Regions from separate parts of the Streptomyces sp. SD31 genome, predicted to be linked through region 1. Evidence: riboswitches for the same ligand, from Rfam matches in the RefSeq annotation. Region 1 holds a riboswitch; each other region holds the start of a gene.

The links. Region 1 has a riboswitch for cyclic di-AMP ahead of ACTMVF_RS06675 (transglycosylase family protein). Riboswitches for the same ligand answer to the same signal wherever they lie in the genome.
Region 2: it holds a riboswitch for cyclic di-AMP, as region 1 does, so the genes downstream of both, ACTMVF_RS00070 (M23 family metallopeptidase) here and ACTMVF_RS06675 (transglycosylase family protein) in region 1, are expected to answer to the same signal.
Region 3: it holds a riboswitch for cyclic di-AMP, as region 1 does, so the genes downstream of both, ACTMVF_RS32270 (C40 family peptidase) here and ACTMVF_RS06675 (transglycosylase family protein) in region 1, are expected to answer to the same signal.
Region 4: it holds a riboswitch for cyclic di-AMP, as region 1 does, so the genes downstream of both, ACTMVF_RS33215 (LysM peptidoglycan-binding domain-containing protein) here and ACTMVF_RS06675 (transglycosylase family protein) in region 1, are expected to answer to the same signal.

What each region holds. Positions count from the first base shown of each region.
Region 1 covers NZ_JBQHCX010000002.1:597,603-599,793, reverse strand. Annotated here, with positions in the region: gene ACTMVF_RS06680 (transglycosylase family protein) at 1-665, shown strand, start outside; cyclic di-AMP (ydaO/yuaA leader) riboswitch at 872-1,071, shown strand; gene ACTMVF_RS06675 (transglycosylase family protein) at 1,076-1,771, shown strand; gene eno (phosphopyruvate hydratase) at 2,103-2,191, shown strand, end outside.
Region 2 covers NZ_JBQHCX010000001.1:22,304-24,494, forward strand. Annotated here, with positions in the region: gene ACTMVF_RS00065 (aldo/keto reductase) at 1-5, opposite strand, end outside; gene ACTMVF_RS00070 (M23 family metallopeptidase) at 154-1,179, opposite strand; cyclic di-AMP (ydaO/yuaA leader) riboswitch at 1,191-1,348, opposite strand; tRNA gene ACTMVF_RS00075 (tRNA-Met) at 1,794-1,867, opposite strand; gene ACTMVF_RS00080 (dihydrofolate reductase family protein) at 1,915-2,191, opposite strand, start outside.
Region 3 covers NZ_JBQHCX010000017.1:196,314-198,504, reverse strand. Annotated here, with positions in the region: gene ACTMVF_RS32280 (ATP-dependent Clp protease proteolytic subunit) at 1-327, shown strand, start outside; gene ACTMVF_RS32275 (hypothetical protein) at 335-643, shown strand; cyclic di-AMP (ydaO/yuaA leader) riboswitch at 1,062-1,194, shown strand; gene ACTMVF_RS32270 (C40 family peptidase) at 1,198-1,671, shown strand; gene ACTMVF_RS32265 (LysE family translocator) at 1,755-2,191, opposite strand, start outside.
Region 4 covers NZ_JBQHCX010000018.1:137,326-139,516, reverse strand. Annotated here, with positions in the region: gene ACTMVF_RS33220 (CocE/NonD family hydrolase C-terminal non-catalytic domain-containing protein) at 1-379, shown strand, start outside; cyclic di-AMP (ydaO/yuaA leader) riboswitch at 795-970, shown strand; gene ACTMVF_RS33215 (LysM peptidoglycan-binding domain-containing protein) at 976-1,746, shown strand; gene ACTMVF_RS33210 (HAD family hydrolase) at 1,766-2,191, opposite strand, start outside.

The sequences.
Region 1 (2,191 bases):
CTCAGAAGTCCGGCTCGGTCGACCTCGACCTCGACACCGGCGTCGCGGAGGACTCGCCCTCCGAAGTATCCGGATCGTCCGGATTGCTCGATTCATCGAGTTCGTCGGGCTCATCGGACTCGTCCGATGCGACGAACCCGTCCGGTGACTCCTCGAATTCCTCCGACTCCTCGAACTCGCCGAGCGGCTCTCCCGACACCTCGTCCGAATCATCCCAGGATTCCGCCCCTTCCTCCTCTTCGCCCTCTTCATCCTCTACGACGGACAACTCCTCGAAGTCCGATACGTCCGCCGACACGGGCGCCTCACAGTCGCCCGATGGCTCACCCGTAGAGACGTCCAAGGGCGACAATCGGGACAACTCGGAGCAGGGAGAGGGCTCCCGGAGTCTCGTCGACACCGGAGCCATCGACTCCGAAGCGACCGGCTCCGGGCGTCATCGTGGCCCCAGTGCCGACGAGAGCGAGGCGACCGAGAGCGCCGTCAAGTCCTCCGGCCGCCATGCCTCGTACACCGTGCGCGCCGGCGACACTCTCGCCTCCATCGCCGACTCCCTTGACCTCGACGGCGGATGGTCCGCGCTGTATGACGCGAACAAGCGGGCCATCGGTACTGACGCGAACCACATCTTCCCCGGTCAGACCCTGGAAGTCCCCACCGAATAGGGGGCGAACGGGGTGAAAAACAGCCGGAGTTCGCGTCATGATTTCGCACTGAATGTCCGCTTTGAATGCAGTGAGAGATAGATCTCAGAAGCCCTGATCGTCTTTGAAATTCCGCGAATCGCGTGGCTACGGTCATGACCGCTCGTCACCACGAGCCCCGGCTGCCGCAACGCCGAATCCTGCCAGCGGCCGTACGGGAACAGTCGTCGCGTCAAGCGCCGTAGGCAGGAGCGGGGGACCCAAGGTAAGCGCCGGGTCCGGCAGTTGAGGCCCTTCGGGGCCGCACGGCCGGAGTCGGCTAGGGGTGAAGCCGCGCAGCGGGAGCCGAAAGGCGACCGTGCGCGGCCGGGCAACTCAACCGGCCCGAACCCGACAGCTCACCTCGCAGGCGTCGGTGAGGGGATCTCTCCATGCTGTTTTCCAGCAAGGGCAAGCACCGTCGTCCGTCCAAGGCCGCTCGCGCCATAGCCGTCGTCGGCGTCACCGGCGCCGCCGCCGTCGCCGCCCCGCTGATGGCGGCCGGCAGCGCCTCCGCCGCCACCGCCTCCGAGTGGGACGCCGTCGCCCAGTGCGAGTCCGGCGGCAACTGGTCGATCAACACCGGCAACGGCTACTACGGCGGTCTGCAGTTCTCCGCCTCCACGTGGGCCGCGTACGGCGGCACGGCGTACGCCTCCACCGCCGACCAGGCCACCAAGGCCCAGCAGATCGAGATCGCCGAGAAGGTCCTCGCGGGCCAGGGCAAGGGTGCCTGGCCGCACTGCGGCACCGGCCTGTCGAGCGCCGCCTACAACGGCTCCGGCTCCTCGTCGAGCGGTTCCTCGCAGAGCAGCGAGAGCACCACCCGCTCCACCGAGGAGCAGTCGGCCTCCCGCTCCAGCGAGCGTCCGGCCGCCAAGAAGAGCACCAAGACCGTCACCACCCCGACCGGCAAGAAGGTCAAGAAGGGTGACGGCGAGTACAAGGTCGTCAAGGGCGACACCCTCAGCTCGATCGCCGCGGAGCACGACGTCAAGGGCGGCTGGGAGAAGCTCTTCCAGCTGAACAAGGACATCGTCGAGGACGCGAACCTGATCTACCCGGGTCAGCAGCTGCACCTGAAGTAATACGAGGGCGGCAGCTGAACCACAGGGCCCTCACATCCGTGGACCTCATAGCGAAGACCTCGTGAGGGTCACCCCCGTCCCCCACGGGCTCCCCGCTCCGGTGCGTGTTCCCCCGTACGCACCGGGGCGGGGCTTTTCTTTTCCCGTATGTCACCCACCTTTTGTTCCCCCTCTTTGTTCCCGCCCTTTGTTCCGGTAGGGAACAATGGGTACGGTTCGGTTCTGTCCACGGGACGGTCGGTCGGCTGCCGAGGTCCCCGAGGCGGTTAGGCTCTAGTCGCAAGGCTCACAGCCCCGCACTACCAGCGTCACATCCACGAAGGAGATGCTCGTGCCGTCCATCGACGTCGTCGTAGCCCGGGAAATCCTCGACTCGCGAGGCAACCCCACCGTCGAGGTCGAGGTCGGCCTCGACGACGG
Region 2 (2,191 bases), on a different contig from region 1:
GTCATGCTCCATATCAACGCCCTTGGCGGAGGGCGCTCTTCCACGCCCGCCGCAAAGTTCCCGTAAACAAGCGGACCCCGGCGCTCCGGAAACCGGCAGCCCTGACGTCGGGGGTTGCCGTCAGGACCGCCGGGGATCAGACGTGGGGGAACCTCAGGGCGTGAGCCCCTTGCCGCGCAGCCACACCAGCGGGTCGATGCCGCTCGTGCTGCCGTCGGGGTGCACCTCCAGGTGCAGGTGCGCACCGGTCACGTTGCCCGTGGCGCCCACGCGTCCGATGACGTCGCCCGTGTTGACCTTCTGGCCGACGCTCACGCTGATCGAGGACTGGTGCGCGTACCAGAGCTCGGTGCCGTCGTCGAGGGTGAGCACCGTCTTGTAGCCGTACGACCCGTCCCAGCCGGCGAAGGTGATCGTGCCGGAGTGAACCGCCTTGATCAGCGTGCCGGTGGGGGCGGCGAAGTCGAGGCCCGTGTGGTAGCCGGAGGACCAGTAGGCGCCGGCCTGACCGAAGGTCGAGGTGATGGTGTACGAGGAGGTCGGCAGCGTGAACTGCTTGGCCAGCTCGGCGAGGCGCTCGGCCTCGGCCTTCTTGCGGGCCTCCTCCTCGGCCTTGGCCTTCGCGGCGGCGGCCTTGGCCTCGGCTTCCTTCTCCGCCTTGGCGGCCGCGGCGGCGGCCTCCTTCTCGGCGGCGGCGACGGCGGCCGCGGCGGCCTTGTCGTCGATCTGGTCCTGCTGCAGCTCGGCCTGCGCGATGATCCGGCTGCGCAGCGCCTCGCCGGCGTCGGTGGTGCCCTGCGCGGTCTCCTCGGTCGCCGTGCCCATGGTGCTGAGGGCGGTGGCCGTGTCCTCGGCGGGCTCGGCGGAGTCGTCGGAGATCAGCGGCAGGTCCGGCATGGTGATGGCGACCGGCGGCTTGCCGCTGTTCGCGCTGGCCATGCCGCCCGCGCCGACGGCGGCTATGACACCGACGCCGAGAACCGTGGAGCTGCGGGCGAGTCCCCCGCCGCGCTGCTTGGAGACGCGATGCCTGCCGCGTACGGGACGAATGGATTCCGCAGTGGGGTTCCACTCCTCCAACGGGCCCTCGTCGGTGCGGTAGCGGTCGTAGCCGAAGCTGTCGGTACCGCGTTGGCTCGGCACGAACGGGGCTTGCTGGGCAGGCCTGTTGGACGCCACGTGGGCGTGCTCCTTTCCTTCCTTCTCGCCTACCGGGTTAGCTGACGGGTTCGGAGCAGGAAGGTCTCCTACGCGCGTATACCGGCCGTGAGTTCACGGCGGCATCCATGCGATTCACCCCAAGGTGGTGGTTCCCCGGTTCCCTTGCGGGATTCGGCGCGTGCGCACGGAGCCGCCTCTTGTGACGGCTGGGACGACCGCGCTGCGTTATCGAACGTTAATAGACGCGGGGTGCGGATTCCAAGCTGTTCCACTTGATCATTAACTAATTTCGCCCGGACTTACGGGTCATGAGCGGCCTAAATCGGGCGAGTTGGCCGGGACTCAGGAACCACACAGGTATTGACGGTATGTCAGTTGTTATGCGGAGGGCAGTCAGCCGATCACATCCGGTGACAACGATCAAGGCCGTCGTACGGCCATGAGAGCCAGGTCGTGCGCCATGCCGCCCCGCAGGACGCAGAGCAGCCGGACGGACCGGCGCGCGTACGAGATCCGCCGTTCATCCCACCTCACCAGGGCTGCTGCCGAAGTGGGGGGCGGGAAGCGAGTCGGAAAATCGTCGAGAAAACACTCAGGGCCGGAACCAATTGGTTCCGGCCCTGAGCTTTCAGTAGCGGGGACAGGATTTGAACCTGCGACCTCTGGGTTATGAGCCCAGCGAGCTACCGAGCTGCTCCACCCCGCGGCGATGACTCAATAGTACGCCATCCGCAGGACAGAAAGCACACGCCTTTACCGGCGCCACGGCAGCAGGTGACCATTCGGGGCTTTTGCCCGATTCTCGTACTCCGGCATGACCAGGACATCCACCCCCTCCCCCGCCAGCAGCCCGCTCCCGTCGGCGCCCACCACGAACGTGTCCGGCTCCCGCCAAGCCGTCACCACCCGCCGCACCCCCGCTTCCAGGATCAGCCGCGCGCAGGGCGCCGGCCGGGAGGCCCGCCGGGTGCACGGCTCCAGGCTGCTGTATACGGTCGCCGACGCCAGCCTCGGATCACCGGTCGCGATC
Region 3 (2,191 bases), on a different contig from region 1:
TCCGCCGCCGCGGTGCTGCTGGCCGGGGGCACGCCGGGGAAGCGGTTCGCGCTGCCGGGTGCCCGCATGGTGATCCACCAGCCGGCGCTGCCCGAGCCGGTCGAGGGCCAGGCGAGCGATCTCGCCATCCAGGCCGACGAGCTGACGCGCATTCGGACCCGCCTCGAGGAACTGCTCGTCCGGCACACCGGGCGCAGCCACGAGCAGGTCAGCGCCGACATCGAGCGGGACAAGATCCTGGACGCGCAGGGCGCCGTGGAGTACGGCCTGGTGGACCGGATCATCCCCAGCCGCAAGGCCACCCTCGCCCCGCCCACGGGGCGGTGATCGACCGGTGCTTCCACCCGAGTTGCCGCCGCTGCCCGCACTGACGCGTGCGGAGGGGGAGTTGATCGACCGTTATCTCGATGTGGTGGACCTGCTCGGCCGGATCAACCCGACGCGGCACGGAGACACCTACCGCGGACTGCGCGCCGCCCAGGCGCTCGTCGGCAAGGCGACCGAGCTGCGGGACGCGCTGGCGCTGATGCACCAGCGGGGCGAGACCGAGCTGCACTCCCCCACGCTGGCGCGTGCGCTGCGCGTGCTGGACGGGGAACGCCGCACGGCCCGCGTCAGGGTGTTGCCGCGCTCCGACAGTTGACGACTCGTACAGAACGATTCCGGACGCCTCGGCCCACGAGCGAGGCGTCCGGATGGACGTCGAAACGAACCAAAAGGCTTACCCACTTTCGGCGTAGCAACCTGCCCTTTTACGCGCCCTTCAGGTTGCGCAACAGGCATGACCCCAAAGCGGAATGGGACGCTCCATCGCTGGTCCGGGGCTCGTCGAGTACCTGGACACCCGGTCGAACACGGGGGTGTCCACCCGAACGGGCGAGTGGTGAGTAACGCCACAAATCCCCGGTTCCGTTGGGTTTTTCGTTCATCCGTGCGTCAAGATCCCTGTCTGACGACAAGCCCCCGCCACAGCGGCGGGGCGGTCCGGGCGGACGCCGAGTCCTGCCGCCGCCCGGATGACCGGTCGACAGGAGTGGATCGGCAGGAGTGGAGGACCCGAGCAAGACGGGTCGCCGGAGCGGACGTTCGTTCGATCCGAGCAACCCTTGGGGTGAAGCCGCGGCAACGCGGCCGGGCAACTTCGCCAGCCCGAATCCGACAGGTCATCCTTCACAGGCGGCTGACGAAGGGTTGCGCATGACTGCGCTCAATCGTGTCCCGTCGCTCATGGCCCGAGCCGGTACGGCCTCGGCTCTCACCATCGCCGCAGTGGGCGGCTCGATCGTGGCGCCCGGCTTCGCCTCGGAGGCCGAAGCCGCCACGCCGGCGACCAAGGCACTTCAGATCGCGGCCTCCAAAAAGGGCTCCCCGTACAAGTGGGGCGCCACAGGTCCGCACAGGTTCGACTGCTCCGGGCTCACGCTGTACTCGTACAAGAAGGCCGGCAAGAAGCTGCCCCGTACGGCGGCCCAGCAGTACAACAAGACCCGCCACATCTCCGCCGGCAACCGCAAGGCCGGAGACCTGGTGTTCTTCCACTCGGGGTCGAACGTCTACCACGTCGGCATCTACGCCGGGAAGGGAAAGATCTGGCACTCCCCCAAGAGCGGGGACGTCGTGCGGCTGCAGAAGATCTGGACCAGGAGCGTTTGGTACGGCCGGGTCAAGTGACCTTCCCGGGGGCGGTGACGGCAGCCTGACGCGCTGTCACCGCCCCCGGGCACCGGATGGAGGGCCAGTCGCCGGAAAGGGCGTCAGACGGCCACCAGGGGCCCTGCGAGGAGTGCCACGCCGAAGGCCGTCAGCGCGGCGCCGGTGACGGTCGTGACCGCCCGGGCGACGCGAGGTCGGCGCAGCCACCTGCCGAGCCGGTCCACCAGCAGGGCGACGACCTGGAACCAGACGAGCGCGATCGCGAGCACGATCAGCGCGAGCAGCAGCGTCCGGGGCAGCGCCGGGGCGCCCGCCGGCACGAACTGCGGCAGCACGCTGAGGAACGTGAGCGACGCCTTCGGATTGAGGGCGTTGGTGACGAAGCCCTGCCGCAGCGGTCGCGCGGTGGAATCCTCCTGCGCGCCCTCCCCTTGCGGGTGCCGCTGCCGCAGCGCCTGGACGCCCAGATAGAGCACATAGACGCCGCCCACCACCTGGAGCGCGCGCAACAGCGCCGGTACGGCGGCCAGGACCGCGG
Region 4 (2,191 bases), on a different contig from region 1:
ACCGGCAGGCAGCTCCCTGGAACTTCCGGTACGCCTGCGCGCGTTGGACGAATCAGCGGACGACACGGTGATCACCTTCGAGGAACCGGAGCAGGCGGAGCCGCTCGGCGTGAACTCCCCCATCACGCTGGACGAACCGCGCCCCGAGCGGCTCGTCGTGCGGGACGTCGCCAAGGGCGAGTGGCGCCTGGAGGTCGACCCCCGGTACGGCGGCACGCGCGTGTACCCCGACGGCCTGGAGTTCACCGAGGACGCGCTGGAGACGTACACCATCGACGAGTCGTACCTCTTGTCGGCCCGTACTCGCTCGGGTTGTCGGCCCGTACCCGCTCGGACTGGTCGATCCGGTTGCACCGCCCGAAGACGGCATGGAACGTGACAGTGCGGACGTGCTCGCAGATCAGCTGCGAAAAGGGGCATTTCATCACCTTCAACGAGGCCATCTGCGCGAAGGACGAAGAGGTGCTATTCCACCGGACATGGGAGAAACAGACCCAACGGACGGCCGGTTGACGACGAGTTGGAGCCATTGCCCGATTTGCCGCTCTTGTGGACGCCAGTGAATTGGGTCACTCGCACCCAGTCGCACGCCCCACCGGACCCACCCCCTTCCTTCCTTGCGTCAAGCGCAAGTTGAGGCTTGGCAACCGCAAAGGATCAAGCACCCCATACGCATCAGACCATGGTCAACCGGCATGACAGGTGACCATGGCACTTGTTCCGGGCGTGTGCTCTCGCATACGTTCCCGCTCAGTCGGGCGGACGCCGAATCCTGCCGCCGCCCGAGCCACCCACCCACGCACTCACTCACGCACGGCAGGAGCGGGGGACCCAGGTAAGTCGCCGGACCGGACGCCTTGATGGCGCACCGAACCGGCTCGGGGTGAAGTTCGCGCTACCGCACGGCGGCGCGGCCGGGCATCTCCCGCCCGAACCCGACAGCTCACCTCGCAGGCGTCGGAGAGGAACAGCGCCATGGCCCGAGGCAAGCACCGCCGCCCCAGAACCAACCCGCTCACCCGCCACGTCGTCGCAGCCGGAACCGGTACCGCAGCCCTCGCGCTCCCGCTCCTGAGCGCGACCACCGCGAGCGCCGCACAGCCGGCCCAGGCCCCCGCCGTCGCGCAGTCGGCACCACAGTCCGCGCCATCCGCAGCGAAGGCCAAGTCCGTCACGTACACCACGAAGAAGGGCGACACGCTCTACGGCATCGCGGACCGGTACGACGCGCAGGGTGGCTGGCGGCAGCTCTACAAGGACAACCGCAAGTCCATCGGCGACAACCCCCGGCTGATCCACCCGGGCGTCGACCTGAAGGTCCGGGCGACGAAGGCCGCCACGGCGAGCAAGAAGGCCGAGAAGACGTCCGCACCGGCCAAGAAGTCCGCCGTCGCCCACGCCACCACGGCCTCCGTGAAGTCGTACCCGGACAACCTCGACGGCTGGATCCGCAACGCGCTGGACATCATGGCGCAAAACGGAATCCCCGGGTCGTACGACGGCATTTACCGCAACGTGATGCGCGAGTCGTCGGGCAACCCGGCCGCCATCAACAACTGGGACTCCAACGCGGCGGCGGGCACGCCGTCCAAGGGCCTCCTGCAGGTCATCGACCCCACCTTCGCGGCCTACCACGTCCCGGGGACGGTCTACGACCCCTTCGATCCGGTCGCGAACATCACGGCCGCGTGCAACTACGCGGCCGCGCGGTACGGCTCGATCGACAACGTGAACGGCCCTTACTAAGAGCTCTCGCTGAAGACCCTCACTGGGCGATATCGGTCAAGATCCCCGTGAACAGCCTCTCGAGGACGACGGCAATGCCGTCGTCCTCGTTCGAGAGGGTGATCTCGTCGGCGACCGCCTTGAGTTCGGGGTGCGCGTTGGCCATCGCGACGCCGCGGGCGGCCCAGTCGAACATCGGGATGTCGTTGGGCATGTCACCGAAGGCGATGGTCTGGTGCGCGCCGAGACCGAGATGCTCGGCGGCGAGCGCCAGACCGGTCGCCTTGGTGACGCCGCATGGCTGGAGTTCGACGGTGCCGGGCCCCGACATGGTGACCGTGGCGAGAGAACCGACCACCGCGCGCGCCGTCGCCGCCAACTCGTCGTCGGACAGGGTGGGATGCCGTAGCAGCACCTTGCTGATCGGCTCGCACCACAGGTCGTCGCGGTGCCGGACGCGTACGGC